Regions from separate parts of the Streptomyces sp. NBC_00178 genome, predicted to be linked through region 2. Evidence: riboswitches for the same ligand, from Rfam matches in the RefSeq annotation. Region 2 holds a riboswitch; each other region holds the start of a gene.
What was found. A riboswitch is a leader RNA that binds a small molecule or an ion and turns the genes downstream of it on or off. The one in region 2 is predicted to bind cyclic di-AMP.
Positions count from the first base shown of each region.

Region 1: another riboswitch for cyclic di-AMP. It lies ahead of OHT61_RS04380 (C40 family peptidase); the one in region 2 lies ahead of OHT61_RS19795 (C40 family peptidase).
Region 3: another riboswitch for cyclic di-AMP. It lies ahead of OHT61_RS13150 (transglycosylase family protein); the one in region 2 lies ahead of OHT61_RS19795 (C40 family peptidase).

Region 1 covers NZ_CP108143.1:1,042,786-1,048,817, reverse strand. The annotation lists gene OHT61_RS04395 (ATP-binding protein) at 1-97, shown strand, start outside; gene OHT61_RS04390 (LysR family transcriptional regulator) at 105-1,019, opposite strand; gene OHT61_RS04385 (LysE family translocator) at 1,092-1,733, shown strand; gene OHT61_RS04380 (C40 family peptidase) at 1,778-2,248, opposite strand; cyclic di-AMP (ydaO/yuaA leader) riboswitch at 2,252-2,424, opposite strand; gene OHT61_RS04375 (hypothetical protein) at 2,788-3,096, opposite strand; partial or broken gene OHT61_RS04370 (ATP-dependent Clp protease proteolytic subunit) at 3,104-3,486, opposite strand; gene OHT61_RS04365 (ABC transporter permease) at 3,667-4,662, opposite strand; gene OHT61_RS04360 (TetR/AcrR family transcriptional regulator) at 4,770-5,390, shown strand; gene OHT61_RS04355 (urease subunit gamma) at 5,529-5,831, shown strand; gene OHT61_RS04350 (urease subunit beta) at 5,846-6,032, shown strand, end outside.
Region 2 covers NZ_CP108143.1:4,493,199-4,499,230, forward strand. The annotation lists gene OHT61_RS19785 (C40 family peptidase) at 1-688, opposite strand, end outside; gene OHT61_RS19790 (hypothetical protein) at 1,047-1,400, shown strand; gene OHT61_RS19795 (C40 family peptidase) at 1,507-2,661, opposite strand; cyclic di-AMP (ydaO/yuaA leader) riboswitch at 2,660-2,818, opposite strand; gene pcrA (DNA helicase PcrA) at 3,075-5,513, shown strand; gene OHT61_RS19805 (M23 family metallopeptidase) at 5,515-6,032, opposite strand, start outside.
Region 3 covers NZ_CP108143.1:3,070,673-3,076,704, forward strand. The annotation lists gene OHT61_RS13140 (FtsB family cell division protein) at 1-223, opposite strand, end outside; gene eno (phosphopyruvate hydratase) at 317-1,603, opposite strand; gene OHT61_RS13150 (transglycosylase family protein) at 1,933-2,607, opposite strand; cyclic di-AMP (ydaO/yuaA leader) riboswitch at 2,608-2,779, opposite strand; gene OHT61_RS13155 (LysM peptidoglycan-binding domain-containing protein) at 3,069-4,028, opposite strand; gene OHT61_RS13160 (cytochrome P450 family protein) at 4,134-5,441, opposite strand; gene OHT61_RS13165 (nucleoside triphosphate pyrophosphohydrolase) at 5,438-6,032, opposite strand, start outside.

The DNA of each region.
Region 1 (6,032 bases), 3.5 Mb from region 2:
GAAGGAGTGCGGGGGGAGACTCAGCGTCATCCCCACCCCCGACGGGGGCAAGACCGTCTCGATCGTCCTGCCCTGGCCCGTCCCCGCGCAGGCCTGACACAGACTCACGGCGCGCCTGCCCGGCCGAAACCACTCCGCAGCAGTGCCAGCAGCGTGGCGGCGGCCGCCGTGTTCTCCCGGCCCCGGTGGACCACCGAGATCGTCCGGCGGAACCCTGCCTGCTCCAGCCGTCGGACGGCCAGCGGCGCCGGGGACATGGCCGCGACCATCTCGGGTACCACGGCGACACCGAGGCCGGCGCTGACCAGCGCGCAGACGAGTGCGTACCCCGGTGACTCGCACACGACCGCAGGGGTCGCACCCGCCTCGGCCAGCGCGCGTTCCACCCCGCGGCGGGGCGGATGCAGCGGCGCGCTGCTGATCAGCGGGCGACCCGCCAGATCGGCCAGGGGAAGCGGGCCGCTGCTCCCGGACAGCATCTGCCCCGGCGCGGTGACGAGCACCAGGTCCTCGACGAGCAGCGCATCGGCCGACACCCCGGCCGGCAGGGGCGCCGCGGCAGCGGGTTCGTACGCGTGGGTCAGTGCCAGGTCCACGTCGCCCGCCGCCACGGCGGCCACACCCGCGGGAGGCTCGTAGTCCGTGACCGCCAGCTCCACATCCGGGTGGGCGCGCCGGAAGGCGGTCAGGACCGGCGGCAGCAGGTGGATTCCGGCCGTCACGAAGGTGCCCACCCGCAGTCTGCCGCCCGACAGTCCCGTGAGCCGGGCCAGCTCGTGCCGTGCCTGGTCCATCTCGTCGAGGACGCGCCTGGCCCGGCCGGCCAGCAGCTCGCCGGCGGCGGTCAGCCGTGCCCCGCGGTGGTGCCGGACGAGGAGGGCGGCGCCCGCCTCCCTCTCCAGCTTGGCCAGCTGCTGGGAGAGCGCCGGCGCCGTGTAGCCCAGCCGGGCGGCGGCCCGGGTGATCGATCCGGCCTCGGCCACCGCCACCAGTGCGGCCAGCCTGACGGGGTCGTACATGAAGCATTCCTTTTGGCAGACCCAGAAGATTGCAAGTACACGCTAAAGGCTCCCACGGGTCAGAGTGTCTCCATGGACGCACAACTTCTGGCCTTCGTCGCCGTGGCGGCAGGCATGGTCGCGCTGCCCGGCGCGGACTTCACCGTGGTCGTACGCAACGCCCTGGCATCCCGCCGCTCCGGCCTCGCCACCGCGGTCGGAGTCGCCGGAGGGCTGCTCGTGCACACCGCGCTGGCGGTGGCCGGGCTCGCCGCCGTGCTCGTGGCGACGCCCGTTCTCTTCCGCACCGTCCAGTTGCTCGGCGGGGCGTACGTGCTCTACCTGGGCCTCAGCGGACTCCGGGCGATGCGTAAGCGGCCCGCCTCGGCTCCGGGCACGGAGGAGGCGGGCCGGGGCGGGACGGCGCCGGGCCCGGGACGCTCGCTGCGCCAGGGTTTCCTGACCAACGCGCTGAACCCGAAGGCGCCCGTGCTCTTCCTCAGCCTGCTGCCGCAGTTCGTCCCCGACGGCCAGGCGCCCCTGCCGAGGACGCTGCTGCTCGCCTCGGTGGTCGTGCTGCTCGCGCTCGTCTGGTTCCCGGCCGTGGCGCTGCTCGTGGACCGTCTCGGCAGGTGGCTGCGCCGGCCGCGTACCGCCCGCGCCATCGAGGGCGGCAGCGGCACGGCGCTCACCGCGCTGGGACTCGTGCTGGTGACCGGGCCCCTGCTGCACTGATCACGGTGGGAAGTGGTGCCGAAGGCGTCGGGCGGACGAAGGGGTCAGCGGACCCTCCCGTACCAGACGCTGTTCGACCAGATCTTCTCCAGCCGGACCACCGCCCCGGTCTTCGGGGAGTGCCAGATCCGGCCGCTTCCGGCGTAGATCCCGACGTGGTAGACACCGCGCCCCGAGTGAAAGAAGACCAGGTCGCCGCGTTTCCGCTGCGACCTGGAGATATGGCGGGTCTTGTTGTACTGCTGCTGCGCCGTGCGGGGAAGTTTCTTGCCCGCTTTCCGATACGAGTAGAGCGTCAGCCCGGAGCAGTCGAACCGGTGCGGGCCTGTGGCGCCGTATCTGTAGGGCGCGCCCTTCTTCGAGGCGGCGATGTCGAGAGCCCTCGTCGAATGGCTCGCGGCCTCGGCGTCCTCGACGAAACCGGGCGCCAGCATCGTGGTGCCTACGGCGAACGTGAGAACCGAGGCCGTGCCGACCCGGGCGAACAGAGACGGGACATGAACCTGCGCAGTCATGCGCAACCCTTCGTCAGCCGCCTGTGAAGGATGACCTGTCGGGTTCGGGCTGGCGAAGTTGCCCGGCCGCGCAAGGCGGCTTCACCCCGAGGGCCGTCCGGATGTCCGGGCGGCCCGTTGTGCTCGGGTCCTCCACTCCTGCCGATCCACTTCTGTCGACCAGGCATCCGGACAGCGGCAGGACTCGGCGTCCGCCCGGACCGCCCCGCCGCGGCGGCGGGGGCTTGTCGTCCCAGGGATCTTTACGCACGCCCCGCCGGATTTCCTCGCTGAAGCCGCGCTGTGTGAGAGTCGTCACCACTGATCCATTCGGGTGGACGAGGCTGATCCCGTGGCCGCTCGGCCGCGCCGGACCAGCCCCGCACCAGCGGTGGAACGACAGATTCCGTTCACTGTCCGCGCCGCATGCGCAAGTTGGGCTGTCCCTCGGGAGGGGGACCTTCTACGCCGAACGAGCGAGGAAAACTCATCGAGTCGTCGGGCGTGTCGGCAAGAGCGCCGCAAGGGAGTTCCCTCGCCGGGGAGTCAGGCGCCTGTGTTCAGCCGGCCGGCGCGGGCGGCACGGCGACCCGCCCGGCCCGCCGCTCCCCGTCCAGCACCCGTAACGCCCTGGCCAGCGTCTCCGCGTGGATCCGCGACTCACCCCGTTCGTGCATGAGCGTGAGCGCGTCGCGCAGGACGACCGCCCTGGAGGCGAGCGCCTGCGCCGCCCGCAGCGCCCCGTACGTATCGCCGCCGCGGGCGGGGTTGATGCGGCCGAGCTGGTCGAGCGCCTCGAGGTAGGAGTCGATGAACTCGGCCTCGGCGCGGGTGAGTGCGGGCAGGGGCGGGAACTGGGGTGTGAGCATCGCTGGTTCACCTCGCGGGGTGCGGCGGCTGGGACGGAGTGCGGTTCTCCACGACGTGGTCCACCAGCCCGAACGCCAGGGCGGCCGGGGCGTCGAGGATGGTGTCCCGCTTGATGTCGGCGCTGATCTCCTGTGCGGAACGCCCTGTGTGGAACGCCGGCATCGCTGTGAGCAGCTCACGCTCGCGCGACAACTCGCGTGCCGGGATCCCGAGATCCGAGGGCTGCCCCCGCACCGGCTCCTCCAGGGCGGGTTGCTGAATGACTACCCGGGCGCCGGGCAGCGCATGTCGCGACCGGGGGCGCCCGCGGCCAGCAGCACCGCGGCGCCGGAACCCGCTCGGCCGATGCAGAAGGTCTCCACCTCGCAGACGAGGAAGCGCATGGTGTCGTCGATCCGATCCTCGGAGCCGGCCGAGTGCGGACGGCGCCGCTTCGGCGTCGCCGCGGAGCACCGCGGCCACGACCGGGACGACCGACCGACCGGGGCTCCCGCCGCCGACGGAACGCAAAGTCGCGCCCTCCGCCGCGCGGGCGGGGAGGACGCGACTCGGCGCGGAGGGCGGGCCGTTCAGGCGAGTGCGGGCTCCGGTGCGTGCTCGGCGGTCTCGACGCGGCGTGCCGGATCGTCGCGGTGCCCGCGCCCGCCCACCAGTACGGCGGTCAGGCCGAGGGCGGCCCACACCGCGAGGGTCAGCGCAGGTCCGCCCGCCGCGTGACCGTCGAAGAAGGCGACCGACCGCAGCAGGGAGCCGCCCGCCCCGGGCGGCAGCCACTGCCCGAGGACGCCGACCGGTGCGGGAAGCAGTTCGGGCGCACTGGTCACGCCGGAGAACGGATTGCCCAACAGCACCATCAGCAGCGCCCCCAGGCCGATGCCCGGCGTGCCGAGGAGTGCGGCCAGCCCCGCCACCGCCGAGCCGATCGCCACGACGGTGAGTCCGACGACGCCTGCCTCTGCCCACCAGTCGCCCGTGATCACGCCGAGCCAGCTGTGGGCCAGAGCGGTCGCCACGAGCCCGACCAGGGCCGAGGCGCCGATCAGGGTCGCGGCCGCCCGGGCCCCGCGTAGCTTCAGCAGGGTGACGATCGCCCCTGCGGCGACTCCGGCCAGCGCGAGCGGCAGGATGCTCGCGCCGAGCGCGCTGCCGCGGGGGTCGGCCTCCGGGGCGGCGACGACGTCGGTGACGGGTATGCCGCCCCCGCCGGGTGCGGCCGCCGCCACCGCGCCGGTGAGCAGTTGTGAGACGACCGGACTCGCGGCCGAGGCGGTGAGCAGCCGGGGGCCCTCGGAGGTGACCACGACGGCCCCGTATACGACCCGCTCCTCGATCGCGGTGCGGGCGGCGGGCTCATCCGCGTACCGGTGGATCTCGAAGGCTCCCTCCTCCTGCTCGAACCGCTTCTGCAGCTGATCGGCGGCCGGAGCCGCGCCGGCGACGCCGACGGGCAGGTCGCGGGGCGCGATCCGGGCGGCGGGCCACGCGAAGGCCCAGAGCGCGAGCGTGACGATCAGGGGGACGAGCAGCACGGCGGCCGCCGCCCGGCGGTTCGGTGCAGCAGGCATGGAGGATGCCTCGTTTCCAAAGAGAAGGATCGTTCGTTTTTCGTTGTCAACTGTGCGGGCCCGCCGCTCGGCTTGTCGAGAATGAATGTTCGTTCTACGCTTTTCGGATGGCACGCGTTTCCCAGGAGCACCTCGACGCCCGCCGCCGGCAGATCCTCGCCGGCGCCGCCCGCTGCTTCGCCCGCAACGGTTTCCACGGAACATCGATGCAGGACGTGCTGAAGGAGGTCGGGCTGTCCGCGGGAGCCGTCTACCGCTACTTCGCGGGGAAGGACGACCTGATCGCGGCCATCGCCGACGAGGCGTTCGGCGGCATCCGGCACGCCTTCGAGGACGCCGCCGAGATCACCCCGCCGCCCACTCCGGACGTGCTCCTCGGCAGGGTGCTGCGCACCTTCCTGGCGGGGCAGTTGTACGGCATGGAGCGGCGGACCTGCGCGGCGCTCATCGTCCAGGTCTGGGCCGAGGCTCTGCGCAGCGACCGTCTGTCCACAGCCTTCAGCGACGGCTACGCCGGCATGCGCGTGGGCTGGGCGAAGCTCGTGGAGGCCTACCGCGCGGCCGGCATCATGCACGCCGACGTCTCCGCCGACGACGTCGCCCGCACGATGATCGCCACCGCCCAGGGGTTCATGGTGCAGGAAGCGCTGTTCGGCGGAGTCGAACCCGAGGTGCTGGAGAACGGCTTGCGGGGCCTGATGTCCATGGGGCCGCAAAAGATCAGTTAACGCGCCGGAAAAACTTTCGCCCTAACGTGCAATACCTGGCCGCGGAACCCTCTTCATCGTTCAACAGAGTGTTGAAGGCGGGATAGGGTCCCGCTGCGCCCGGGGCAGGTACCGGGCGGAAGACGAAGAGGTGGAAGCGTGCAACTGACCCCGCACGAACAGGAACGCCTGCTCATCCACGTGGCGGCCGACGTCGCCGAGAAGCGCAGAGCACGCGGCCTGCGGCTCAATCACCCCGAGGCGATCGCGCTGATCACCTCGCACCTCCTGGAAGGTGCACGCGACGGGCGGACGGTCGCCGAACTCATGGCCTCCGGCCGCAAGGTGCTCACGCGTGACGATGTCATGGAGGGCATCCCGGAGATGATCCACGACGTCCAGGTCGAGGCCACCTTCCCGGATGGCACCAAGCTCGTCACCGTCCACGAGCCGATCGTCTGACGGGGGAGCGGCCGATGATCCCCGGAGAGATCCTGTACGCGGAAGACGCGGTGCCACTCAACGAGGGCCGCCCCGTCACCCGCCTCACCGTCCTCAACGCCGCCGACCGGCCGGTCCAGGTCGGCTCGCACTACCACTTCGCCGAGGCCAACAGCGGTCTGGAATTCGACCGGTTGGCGGCCCGCGGACTGCGCCTGAACA
Region 2 (6,032 bases):
GGTCCGCGCGTACGGCGCCGCCGCCGTGGGACGCGTCGGCGGAGCGCTCGTAGTCGGCACGCTGCGCGGCGGTGAGGGTGGCGAGGAGCTTGCGGGCGTCGGACAGCTTGGTGCGGACCGCGTTCTTGTGCTTCTCCAGTTCGGCCCGGCGGGTGGCGAGGACCGAGAGCTCGTCCTCCGCCTCGGCCCGCAGCTGCGCGATGTCGTCGATCTGGCGGCGTACCCCGTTGATCGCGCCCGCCTGGCGGTCTCCCACCCGGTCCTCGAAGGAGGCGCGCTCCAGGTATTCGTCGGGGTCCGACGAGAGGGCCAGCCGGACGGCCGGGTCGATGCCGGCGCTGCGGTACTGGGCGGCGGCGTACGAACCCAGGGCGTCGCGGGCGGCGTTGAGGCGCTCGGTCCTGCGGGCCGCCTCGTCGCGCAGGGCGTCCAGGGACTTCTCCGACGCCGCGGCCTCCTCCTTCGCTCCGTTGTACCGCTCGGTGGCGGTCTCGGCGTCGTGGTACAGCCGGTCCACCTTGCTCCTGACCTGGGCCGGGGTCAGCTGGGGATCGGCCTGGGCGGCACCCTCGAGGGCGGTGGCGGACGCCGCGCCGGCGAGGGCGAGGGTGGCGGCGGTGCGGGCAGCAGGCCCGGTGAACAGGCGCTGCTTGGGCTTGCGGTGAGCGGCGGTGCGATGGGCGGCCACGGGGGTGGTGCGTCCTTCCGTTCGACTGCCCGCCGGGGAGACCGTCGGGCCCGCCCGGGTCCGGCGGCGGGCCACCACAGGGGGGAGTGGCCCGCCGCCGGATTTCCTGGCGGGGTGACCGGGGTGCCGCCCGGTACGGGGGCGGCGGTAACGAATCGGTCACCTGGGACGTGACGCTAAACCCGGGGCACGGGGAAGAGGCGTAATGACAGCTATTGCCCTCAGATGCAGTTTCGTTTCCATGGAATGACCGGGAAATCCAACCGGAGTCCGGCAATTCGCGCAGTCCTCGCGTCAACTCATCGTTAAGTCATACCTGGCTGAAGAGTGCTGATATGGCCGGGGCTAGGCTGCGGCCATGGACGTACTCATCAATGTCTTCGTGGCCTTGCACATCATCGGAATCGCCTCCCTGCTGGGCGGATTCCTCACCCAGATGAAGGCCATGGAGGCGGGCACGGCCCGCTTCGTCCCCGCCATGCTGCACGGCGCGCTCACCATGCTCGTCACCGGTATCGCCCTCGTCGGGCTGAACCAGGCCGACGACCAGCACGTGAACAACGTCAAGATCGGGATCAAGCTCCTGATCCTGGTCGCGATCCTCGCGGTGGTCTACGTGAAGCGCGACGACGAGAAGGCCGGCAAGGGCGCCTTCGCCGCGGTCGGCGGGCTGACCGTCGCCAACATCTTCATCGCCACGCTCTGGACCTGAGCGTCCGCGCGGACGCGGGAGGGGCCCGGGGGATCGTCCCCGGGCCCCTCCCGCGTGTGCGGCCTCCGCGAGCCGTGCGACCGTCGCGCTCCCGCAGGAGCGTGCCTCAGGCCGGGCGCACGCTTCCGTAGATCGGCATGTAGTAGATCGACTCCTCGCGGACGTTCGCACCCGGCTTGGGTGCGTGGATCATCATGCCGTCGCCCTTGTAGATGCCGACGTGGCTGATGTCGTCGTAGAAGAACACCAGGTCACCGGGTTTCAGGTTCGCCGTCGCCACCCGGGTGCCCACCTCGACCTGGTCCCACGTCGTGCGGGGCAGATTCACCCCGGCCGCCTTCCAGGCCGCCTGGGTGAGCCCGGAGCAGTCGTACGAGGACGGGCCCGTCGCCCCCCAGACGTACGGCTTGCCGATCTGGGCGCGAGCGAAGGCCAGGACCTTCTCGGCCTTCGAGGCATAGCCGCTGTCCGAGCCGGTGCCGGAGCCCGAGCCGGCGGCGGTGCCCTGCCCCGCGGTCTCCTCCTTGGCGCGCTCGGACTCCGCCTTGTCGGCGGCGGCCTGCTTCCGGGCCAGGTCCTCGGCCTTGCGCTTGGCCTCCGCCTCCTTCTTGCGCTCCAGCTCGGCGAGCCGCGCCTTCTCCTCGGCGGTCAGCTTCGACAGCAGCGACCGGGCCTCGGTCAGCTTCGTCTGCACCTGCTGCTTGCTGGTGCGCAGCGAGGCCTGCGACTCGGTCAGCGTCTCCAGGCTCTTCGTCGCCTCGACGCGCTTCGCGGCGGCTTCCTTCTGCTGCGTGCGGAACTCGTTGACCGTCTTCTGCTGCTGGCTGGTCATCCGTGCCATCAGCTGGTCCTGGTCGAAGTACGACTGCGGGTCGTCCGCCAGGAAGAACGTCGCCGTCGGGGCGATCGCGCCGCTGCGGTACTGGGCGGCGGCGTAACTGCCCAGCTCGCGGCGCGTCTCGTTCAGCTTGTCGGCGCGCTGGGCCGCCGCCTCCAGGAGCGCGTCCACCTTGGAGCGCTGCTCGGCGGACGCGGACTTCGCCCGGTTGTACTCCTGCGTCGCGGTACCGGCCTGCCGGTAGAGGGCGTCGACCTTCTTCTGTACTTCCTCGATGCTGGGCTTGGGCTCCGCCGGGGCCGCCGTCGCGCTCTGGGTGGAGAGCAGGGTGACGGAGGCGAGCGCCGCGGTCGTGAGACCGACGGCAGGGGTGGTCGTGCGCACCCGGGTGCGCGGCTTGCGATGCGACGCCAAGGCCGGCATCTCCTTCCGTGGACCGCCTACCGGGTTAGCTGTCGGGTTCGGGCGGAACGGAAGGCTGCCCTACGGCCCGGTGGAGACGGGCCGATTCACCCCGGTGATGCGTGTGGGTCCCCGGTTCCGGGCACCTCGCGGAGCACGGATTCGGCGGGGGTGCCCGTGCGGCGTGGTTCGCCTGAAGTGGGTTCGGGACACCCGTCGGAGCACGCTAACCAACCCGTGGTGCTCCTGTGAAGGTTGATGGCCGATATGCCCGATACATTTCCGTGACCTTCTGCGCCGGCCGGTCCGTCGGGCCGGTACAGCCCTCCGGAACTCACGCACCGTGGGCGAGCCGTGCCGGTGAGCGCACGGTGGGGGTCCGTGCGGCCGATCCGGCCCGGGCTGTCGGTGCGGCCGCCTAGACTCGTGAAGCGATGAGCAGCCTCTTTGACGACAGTTTCCTGACCGGCCTCCAGAACGCTGAGGAAGGCCCCCCACCGCCCCCCGAGGAGCACGCGCCCGAGGCGGTGCCGGAGGGCCTGTTCAAGGACGTCTTCGACAGCCCGCCGCCGCCCCGTGACGCGTACTACCGCGACGGTGCCCCGCGGCCCGTCGTCGACTCCGCGGCGCTGCTCGACGGGCTGAACACCGAACAGCGTGCCGCCGTCGTGCACGCCGGGTCCCCGCTGCTCATCGTCGCCGGGGCCGGGTCGGGCAAGACCAGGGTGCTCACGCACCGGATCGCGCACCTGCTCGCCGAGCGCGGGGTCCACCCGGGCCAGATCCTCGCGATCACCTTCACCAACAAGGCCGCGGGCGAGATGAAGGAGCGTGTCGAGGACCTCGTGGGCCCGCGCGCGAACGCCATGTGGGTCATGACGTTCCACAGCGCCTGCGTGCGGATCCTGCGGCGCGAGTCCAAGCTCCTCGGCTTCACCTCGTCGTTCTCGATCTACGACGCCGCCGACTCCAAGCGGCTCATGGCGCTGGTCTGCCGTGATCTCGACCTCGACCCGAAGCGCTACCCGCCGAAGTCGTTCACGGCGAAGGTCTCGAACCTGAAGAACGAGCTGATCGACGAGGAGACCTTCGCCGGTCAGGCCGCCGACGGCTTCGAGAAGACGCTGGCCCAGGCCTACGCGCTCTACCAGGCGCGGCTGCGCGAGGCCAACGCTCTGGACTTCGACGACATCATCATGACGACGGTGCACCTGCTCCAGGCGTTCCCCGACGTCGCCGAGCACTACCGCCGGCGCTTCCGCCACGTCATGGTCGACGAGTACCAGGACACGAACCACGCCCAGTACACCCTGGTGCGCGAGCTGGTCGGCCCCGCCGGTGAGGCCGACGCCCCGGGTGAGCTCTGTGTCGTGGGTGACGCGGACCAGTCGATCTACGCCTTCCGCGGCGCGACCATCCGCAACATCCTCCAGTTCGAGGAGGACTACCCGGACGCCAGGACGATCATGCTGGAGCAGAACTACCGCTCCACCCAGACGATCCTCTCCGCCGCCAACGCCGTCATCGAGCGCAACGAGAGCCGCCGTCCCAAGAACCTCTGGACGAACGCCGGCGCCGGCACCCGGATCGCCGGCTACGTCGCCGACACCGAACACGACGAGGCGCAGTTCGTCGCCGACGAGATCGACCGGCTGACGGACGCCGGGGAGGCGAAGGCGGGAGACGTCGCCGTCTTCTACCGGACGAACGCCCAGTCCCGGGTCTTCGAGGAGATCTTCATCCGTGTCGGGCTGCCCTACAAGGTCGTCGGCGGAGTGCGCTTCTACGAGCGCAAGGAGGTCAGGGACGTCCTGGCCTACCTCCGGGTCCTCTCCAACCCCGAGGACACCGTCCCGCTGCGCCGCATCCTCAACGTGCCCAAGCGCGGCATCGGCGACCGGGCCGAGGCGATGATCGACGCACTGTCCCTGCGCGAGAAGATCTCCTTCCCGCAGGCGCTGCGCCGGGTCGACGAGGCGTACGGGATGGCGGCGCGCTCGGCCAACGCCGTGAAGCGGTTCAACACGCTCATGGAGGAGCTCCGCACGATCGTGGAGTCCGGCGCGGGACCGGCGGTCGTGCTGGAGGCGGTCATGGAGCGCACCGGCTACCTCGCCGAGCTCCAGGCCTCCACCGACCCGCAGGACGAGACGCGTATCGAGAACCTCCAGGAACTCGCCTCCGTCGCCCTTGAGTTCGAGCAGGAGCGGGCCGAGGACGAGGGCTCCGGGACGCTCGCGGAGTTCCTGGAGAAGGTCGCGCTGGTCGCCGACGCCGACCAGATCCCCGACGAGGACGAGGACGGCTCCGGCGTCGTCACGCTGATGACGCTGCACACCGCCAAGGGCCTCGAATTCCCGGTGGTCTTCCTGACCGGCATGGAGGACGGCGTCTTCCCGCACATGCGCGCGCTGGGGCAGGTGAAGGAGCTGGAGGAGGAGCGCCGGCTCGCCTACGTGGGCATCACGCGCGCCCGCGAGCGCCTCTTCCTCACCCGGGCGGCGATGCGGAGCGCCTGGGGCCAGCCCGCGTACAACCCGCCCTCGCGCTTCCTGGAGGAGATCCCCGACCAGCACCTGGAATGGAAGCGCAAGGGGCCGATGGCCGCTCCGGCGGGCCCCACTTCGGGGATCACGTCGTCGCTGTCCTCGTCGCGCTCGAAGTCCGGGCCGTCGGGATTCGCGACGCGGCGCACGTCGGAGAAGCCCGTGGTCACCCTTGTGGCGGGGGACCGGGTCACGCACGACCAGTTCGGGCTGGGCACGGTGACCGCCGTCGAGGGGTTCGGCGACCAGGCCAAGGCGACGGTCGACTTCGGCGACGAGCGGCCGAAGAAGCTCCTGCTGCGCTACGCGCCGGTCGAGAAGCTCTGACTCAGTTCGGGTTGAGGCCGTGGCTGCGGAGCCACGGCATCGGGTCGATCGCCGAGCCGCCACCGGGCCGTACCTCGAAGTGCAGGTGCGGGCCGGTGGAGTTGCCGGAGCTGCCCGAATAGGCGATGACGTCGCCCGCCTTGACCGAACCCGACCGGATCTTGGTCGTGCTGAGGTGGCAGTACCAGGTCTCCGTGCCGTCGGCGGCGGTGACGATGGCCATGTTGCCGTAGGCGCTGTTCCACTGGGTGCGCACGGTGCCGTCGGTGGCCGCCATCACGGGCGTGCCGAAGGTCACCGGGAAGTCGATACCGGTGTGGACGGACATCCAGTTCACCCCGGCCTGGCCGTAGGTGGCGCTGAGGCCGTGCTGCGAGACGGGCAGCGCGAACTTGGGACGCAGGGCCTCGCGGCGGGCAGCCTCCTCCTCGCGCTTCTTCTTCTCCGCCGCCTGGCGCTCCTTCAGGTCGAGGCGCTCCTGGGTGCGGCTGGCACGGTCGGCGAAGTTCTCGGCGTCGG
Region 3 (6,032 bases), 1.4 Mb from region 2:
GGTCGGCGATCTGGTCGCGCTGGGAGATGTACTGCCGCATCGGGTACGCCAGCGCCACCACCAGGGAGCAGACGATCAGCGCCAGGAACGCCGCCCGCCCGGTGAGCCTGGAGCGGCGGGCCTGGCGGCGGTTCTGGGACCGGTAGACACGGGCCGCCGTCTGCTCACCGAGCAGCCGCAGCCTGGTCGCGGTGGAGAACCGGTCGCGGTCCTTCCCGGCCATGTCTCACGCCTCCCGTTACGCACGTCCGTCCCCGCACACGGTACGGGACCGGATGCGGGGACGGACGGAGGCTGGTGCTCCGGACTCGGGCCGTCAGCCCTCGAAGCGGAACCGCGGGAACGCCGAACGGCCCGCGTACACCGCGGCGTCGTCGAGGATCTCCTCGATGCGCAGCAGCTGGTTGTACTTGGCGACGCGGTCCGAGCGGGCCGGGGCGCCGGTCTTGATCTGGCCGCAGTTCACCGCGACCGCGAGGTCGGCGATGGTGACGTCCTCGGTCTCACCGGAGCGGTGGGACATCATGCACTTGAAGCCGTTGCGCTGCGCGAGCTCGACGGCGTCCAGGGTCTCGGTCAGCGAACCGATCTGGTTGACCTTGACGAGCAGGGCGTTGGCCGAGCCCTCCTCGATGCCGCGGGCGAGGCGCTCCGGGTTGGTCACGAACAGGTCGTCGCCGACGATCTGCACCTTGGAGCCCAGCTTGTCGGTGATGACCTTCCAGCCGGCCCAGTCGTCCTCGTACAGCGGGTCCTCGATGGAGACCAGCGGGTACGCGGAGACGAGCTCCTCGTAGTACTCGGTCATCTCGGCGGCCGAGCGGGACTTGCCCTCGAACTCGTAGACGCCGTCCTTGTAGAACTCGGACGCGGCGACGTCGAGCGCGAGCGCGATGTCGCGGCCCGGGACGTAACCGGCCTCCTTGACGGCCTCGAGGATGAGGTCGAGGGCGGCGCGGTTGGACTCGAGGTTGGGAGCGAAGCCGCCCTCGTCACCGAGACCGGTGGAGAGGCCCTTGGTCTTCAGGACCTTCTTCAGCGTGTGGTAGATCTCCGCGCCCCAGCGAAGGGCCTCGGAGAAGGACTCGGCGCCGATCGGCGCGATCATGAACTCCTGGATGTCCACGTTGGAGTCGGCGTGCGAGCCGCCGTTCAGGATGTTCATCATCGGAACGGGCAGCAGGTGCGCGTTCGGGCCGCCGAGGTAGCGGAACAGCGGGAGGTCGGAGGCCTCGGACGCGGCGTGCGCCACGGCCAGCGAGACGCCGAGGATCGCGTTGGCGCCGAGGGAGCCCTTGTTCTCGGTGGCGTCCAGGTCGAACATCGCCTGGTCGATGAGGCGCTGCTCGGTGGCGTCGTAACCGACGAGCTCCGGGCCGATCTGCTCGATCACGGCGAGGACGGCCTTCTCGACGCCCTTGCCCTGGTAGCGGTTGGGGTCGCCGTCGCGAAGCTCAATGGCCTCGAACGCACCGGTGGAGGCGCCGGACGGAACAGCAGCACGTCCCGTGCTGCCGTCGTCGAGGCCAACCTCGACCTCGACCGTGGGGTTGCCCCGGGAGTCGAGGATTTCCCTGGCTACGACGACGTCGATGGACGGCACGAGGCATCTCCTTCTGGGATATGACACTGGATGTGCAGGGTCACTGTGGCCTTGCGCCACGAGCCTAACCGGCTCGGCCCGCTCCGTCGGCCGTCCGCCCGTCCCCTGGGACGAAAAAGGACCCAAGGACCTGCATTACGGGCAAATCTCCAGATATTTACTGGCTAGTAACTACAACAGTTGAACGCGCGCCCCCGCAGGAGTCCTCCACGGGGCCCCGCCCGGGAGCCCTCCGGGATCCCCTGAGCACGGCCCCGGCCCGGCACACAGGGGGGTGGGCGCGCCGGGCCGGGCCGTCGGGGCGGAGGAGGACCCCGTACCGCTCGTGACTACTTCAGGTGGAGCTGCTGCCCCGGGAAGATCAGGTCGGCCTTCTGGACGATGTCGTCGTTCAGCTTGAACAGCTTCTGCCAGCCGCCCTTGACCTTCTTCGCCTCGGCGATCTTGCTGAGGGTGTCGCCGGCCTTCACCTTGTACTCGCCGTCCCCCTTCTCGACCTTCTGGCCGGTCGGGGTGGTGACGGTCTCGCGCTTCTCGCTGCGCGAGGCGGGCTGCTCGGCCTTGCGCTCCGGCTGCGCCTTCGTCTCGGCCTTCGGCGCGGAGCCGGTGTCCACACCCGGGTCGACACCGTCGTTCGTCAGGCCGCCGGCACCGGCGCAGGCCCAGGCGCCCGGGCCCTGCAGGTCGAGGAGCTTCTCGGCGGCGGCGATCTGCTGGCCCTTGGTGGCCAGGTCGGCGCGGGCCGCGTACTGCGTACCGCCGGCGGCCGCCCAGCTGGAGGCCGAGAACTGCAGGCCGCCGTAGTAGCCGTTGCCGGTGTTGATGGACCAGTTGCCACCGGACTCGCACTGGGCGACGGCGTCCCAGGTCTCGACGGAGGCCGCGGAAGCACCGGTCGCGCCCATCAGCGGGACGGCGACGGCCGCACCGGTGACGCCAGCCAGGGTGGCTATGCGGACGGCCTTGGACGGGCGGCGGTGCTTGCCCTTGCTGGAAAGCAGCATGGTTCTCCTCACCGATGCCTACGAGGTGAGCTGTCGGGTTCGGGCCTGTGAGTTGCCCGGCCGACCGCACTCGCGGACGACTTCACCCCCAGCCGGTCCTCAGCCGTCCTCGGACGGCCGGGTCCCGGCACTTACCTGGGTCCCCCGCTCCTGCCTACGGCGCTTTACGCGTCGTTCCCCCCGACCGACGGCAGGATTCGGCGTGACGGTCGAAGGTGCCCGCGGTGCGAGCGGCTCCGACCGTAATCACACACAACCCCTACATTCAAAAATGGGCATAACGGTCAATCAGCGCCTTAGCGAGCAGCGCGGCCGGCCGTTCACGCAGGTCGGAGCGGATATGGACAGACCGGGCGTACATGACACCCCAGTTGAAGCAAAGAGACCCATGTCTCACTTACGCATAAGTGGACATAGGCCTCTGAACTACCCCTGATTTCGGGGTGTTTTCGTGCTTTTGATCAGTTGGCGGCCGGGACCTCCGCCGGCGCCTCCGCCGACGTCCCGCTCGCGTCCCCGCCCAGGCCGAGACCGAGGTCCAGGCTCTGGCCGGGGAGGATCAGGTCGGGGTCCGAGCCGAGCTCGGCCTTGTTGGCCTCGTAGAGGGCGGGCCACCCACCGGGCAGGTCCTCCGTGTCGGCGATCGCCCAGAGGTTGTCACCCTCCTGGACGGTGTACGTCCCCTCCGCACCCTGACGCCCCTCGGTGGCGCCGCGCGAGGCGTGCCTGCCCGACTCGCGCGCCTCGGCGGCCGAGGACGACTCCTCGGTCGCCTCCGGGGCGGGGGCACCCCGGTGCTTGCCGGCCTTGGACCCCTCGGCCTTCGGCGCGCCGGACGCCTCGGCCGACGGCGTCGCGGAGGGCGAGGAGCCGGACGTGTCCGCCTTCTCACCCTTGTCCGCCTTACCGGCGGACGCGCTCTTGCCGGCCTCGCCCTTCGCGTCCGCGCCGTCCTTCTCCTCCGCGGAGGAGGTGGCGGACGGGGTCGCGGTCTCCGTCGGCTCGGCGGACGGCTCGTTGCCCGGATCGATGCCCGGCAGCGCCCCGTCGAGCGCCAGCCCGGAGATCACCGCGCAGCTGGGCCACGCCTGGGGGCCCTTGTCCTCCAGCACCTTCTCGGCGACGGCGATCTGCTGCGAGCGGCTCGCGAGGTCGGCCCGCGCCGCGTAGGCCGCGCCGCCGTAGGCCGACCATGTGGCCTCGGAGAACTGCAGGCCTCCGTAGTAGCCGTTGCCGAGGTCGGCGCTCCATATGCCGCCGCTCTCGCACTCGGCGACGCGGTCCCACGTCGAGGCGTCTGCGGCCTGCGCGCCACCGGCGCCGAGCAGCGGGATGGCAATCGCCGATCCTGTGACGCCTGCGGCGACGACGATGGCGGGTGCCTGACGAGGGCGACGGTGTCTGCCGTTCGCGGAGCCCATGGGATTGCCTTCCGTGTGACTGACATGTGACGGGTGAGTCGAACGGTGAACCTAGCCCTACTCGAACGTGTGTCACAAGTCGATGCAGCGGAGATCACGTGAAAGTCACAGAGTTGACAGAATGTCACCTTCCGCCGGTGTATGACCGGGACCGAACTCCACGGGAAGCGTGCGCAGTCCACGCATGATGAGGCCGCCACGCCACCGCAAATCGGCATGATCGACGGCGAGCCGCAGGTCAGGGAGCCGTCTCAGCAGGGTCGCCAGAGCCACCTGCCCTTCCAGGCGGGCCAGCGGCGCCCCCAGGCAGTAGTGGATGCCGTGACCGTAACCGAGGTGCTGGTTGTCACTCCGAGCGAGATCCAGGGTGTCCGCATGCTGGAATCGCCCTGGGTCGCGGTCGGCCGCCGCGAGCACCACGAGGACGGGGTCGCCCGTCGCGATGACCTGCCCTCCCAGCGCCACGGGTTCGGTGGCGTAGCGCCATGTGGCGAGCTCCACGGGCCCGTCGTAGCGCAGCAGCTCCTCGATACCGGTGGCGAGCAGTCCGGTCTCCCCCGCCGCGAGCGAGAGCTCCAGGCGCTCGCGCTGCGACGGGTTGCGCAGCAGCGCGTGGATCCCGTTGCCGATCAGGTTGACGGTTGTCTCGAAACCGGCGAAGAGGAGGATGAAGGCCATCGCCGCGGCCTCGTTCTCGGTGAGGTGCTCACCATGGTCGCTGGCCTTGATCAGGCCGGAGATGAGGTCGTCGCCGGGATTCTCCCTCTTGCGGTGGATGAGTTCGGCGAGGTAACCGCGCATCTTCTTGACGGACCTGGCCACCCCGCCCCGCGGGCCGCCACCGTGGCGGATCATCATGCCCGCCCAGTCCCGGAAGTCGTCCTGGTCCTCCCGGGGGACCCCCAGCAGGTCGCAGATCGCGTAGATGGGAAGCGGGAAGGCGAAGTCGTGGATCAGGTCCGCCTTGCCCTCCTCGATGAACGAGTCGATCAGGCCGTCCGTCAGTTCCTGCACGCGGGGCGCGAACTCGGCGACCCGGCGCGGGGTGAAGGCCTTGGACACGAGCCGGCGCAGCCGGGTGTGGTCCGGCGGATCGATGTTCAGCAGATGCGTCATCAGCTCGGCCTTGCGCTCGCCCGGGATGCCCGTCTTCCCCTTGGCGTTCGCGGACCCCGCGTGGTGGGCCGGGTTCTTGGAGAGCCGGGTGTCCGCGAGGGCCTGCCGGGCATCGGCGTACCGGGTCACCAGCCACGCCTCCACCCCGCTGGGCAGGGCGGTGCGGTGCACGGGGCTGTTCTCACGCAGCCAGGCGTAGGCGGGGTACGGGTCGGTGGCGAACTCCCAGGTGAAGAGCTCCGGTCCGGCCTCGGGAGCGGCATCGGAGGCGGAGGGCGTCGCGGGGCTGTCGTTCACTCCTGGACGCCGTCCGTCGCGCCGTCGAGCCCTTCGGCGGCCCTGATGGCGTCACGGTAGGCGCGCGCGGCGGCACGGAGGGCGGCCTCCGGGTCGACGCCGTCGCGCTCGGCCTCGACGGCGAGGGCGAGCAGTTGGTAGCCGATCCCGTCGCCTTCGGGGACCGCGGTTCCGAGGCCCGCCGCACGGACCCTGCTGCCGAGCTTGGCGGCGAGCGCCAGGCCGGGCTGGCCGAGCGGCACCCCGTCGGTGACGGAGGCGCGCCGCTTCTCGATCGCCTTCGTACGCAGCCAGTGCGCGTGGACGTCCTCCGGCGTCTCGGCGGTCTCGTCGCCGAACACGTGCGGATGGCGGTGGATCAGCTTCTCGACGATCGTCGCCGCGACGTCGTCGACGCCGAACGGTTCCTCGGCGTCCTCCTCGGCGATGCGCGCGTGGAAGACGACCTGGAGCAGTACGTCGCCGAGCTCCTCGCGGAGCTCCGTCCGGTCACCGTCCTCGATGGCCTCGACCAGCTCGTACGCCTCCTCGATCGCGTACTTCGCCAGGCCCTCGTGCGTCTTCTGCGAGGTCCAGGGGCATTCGAGCCGG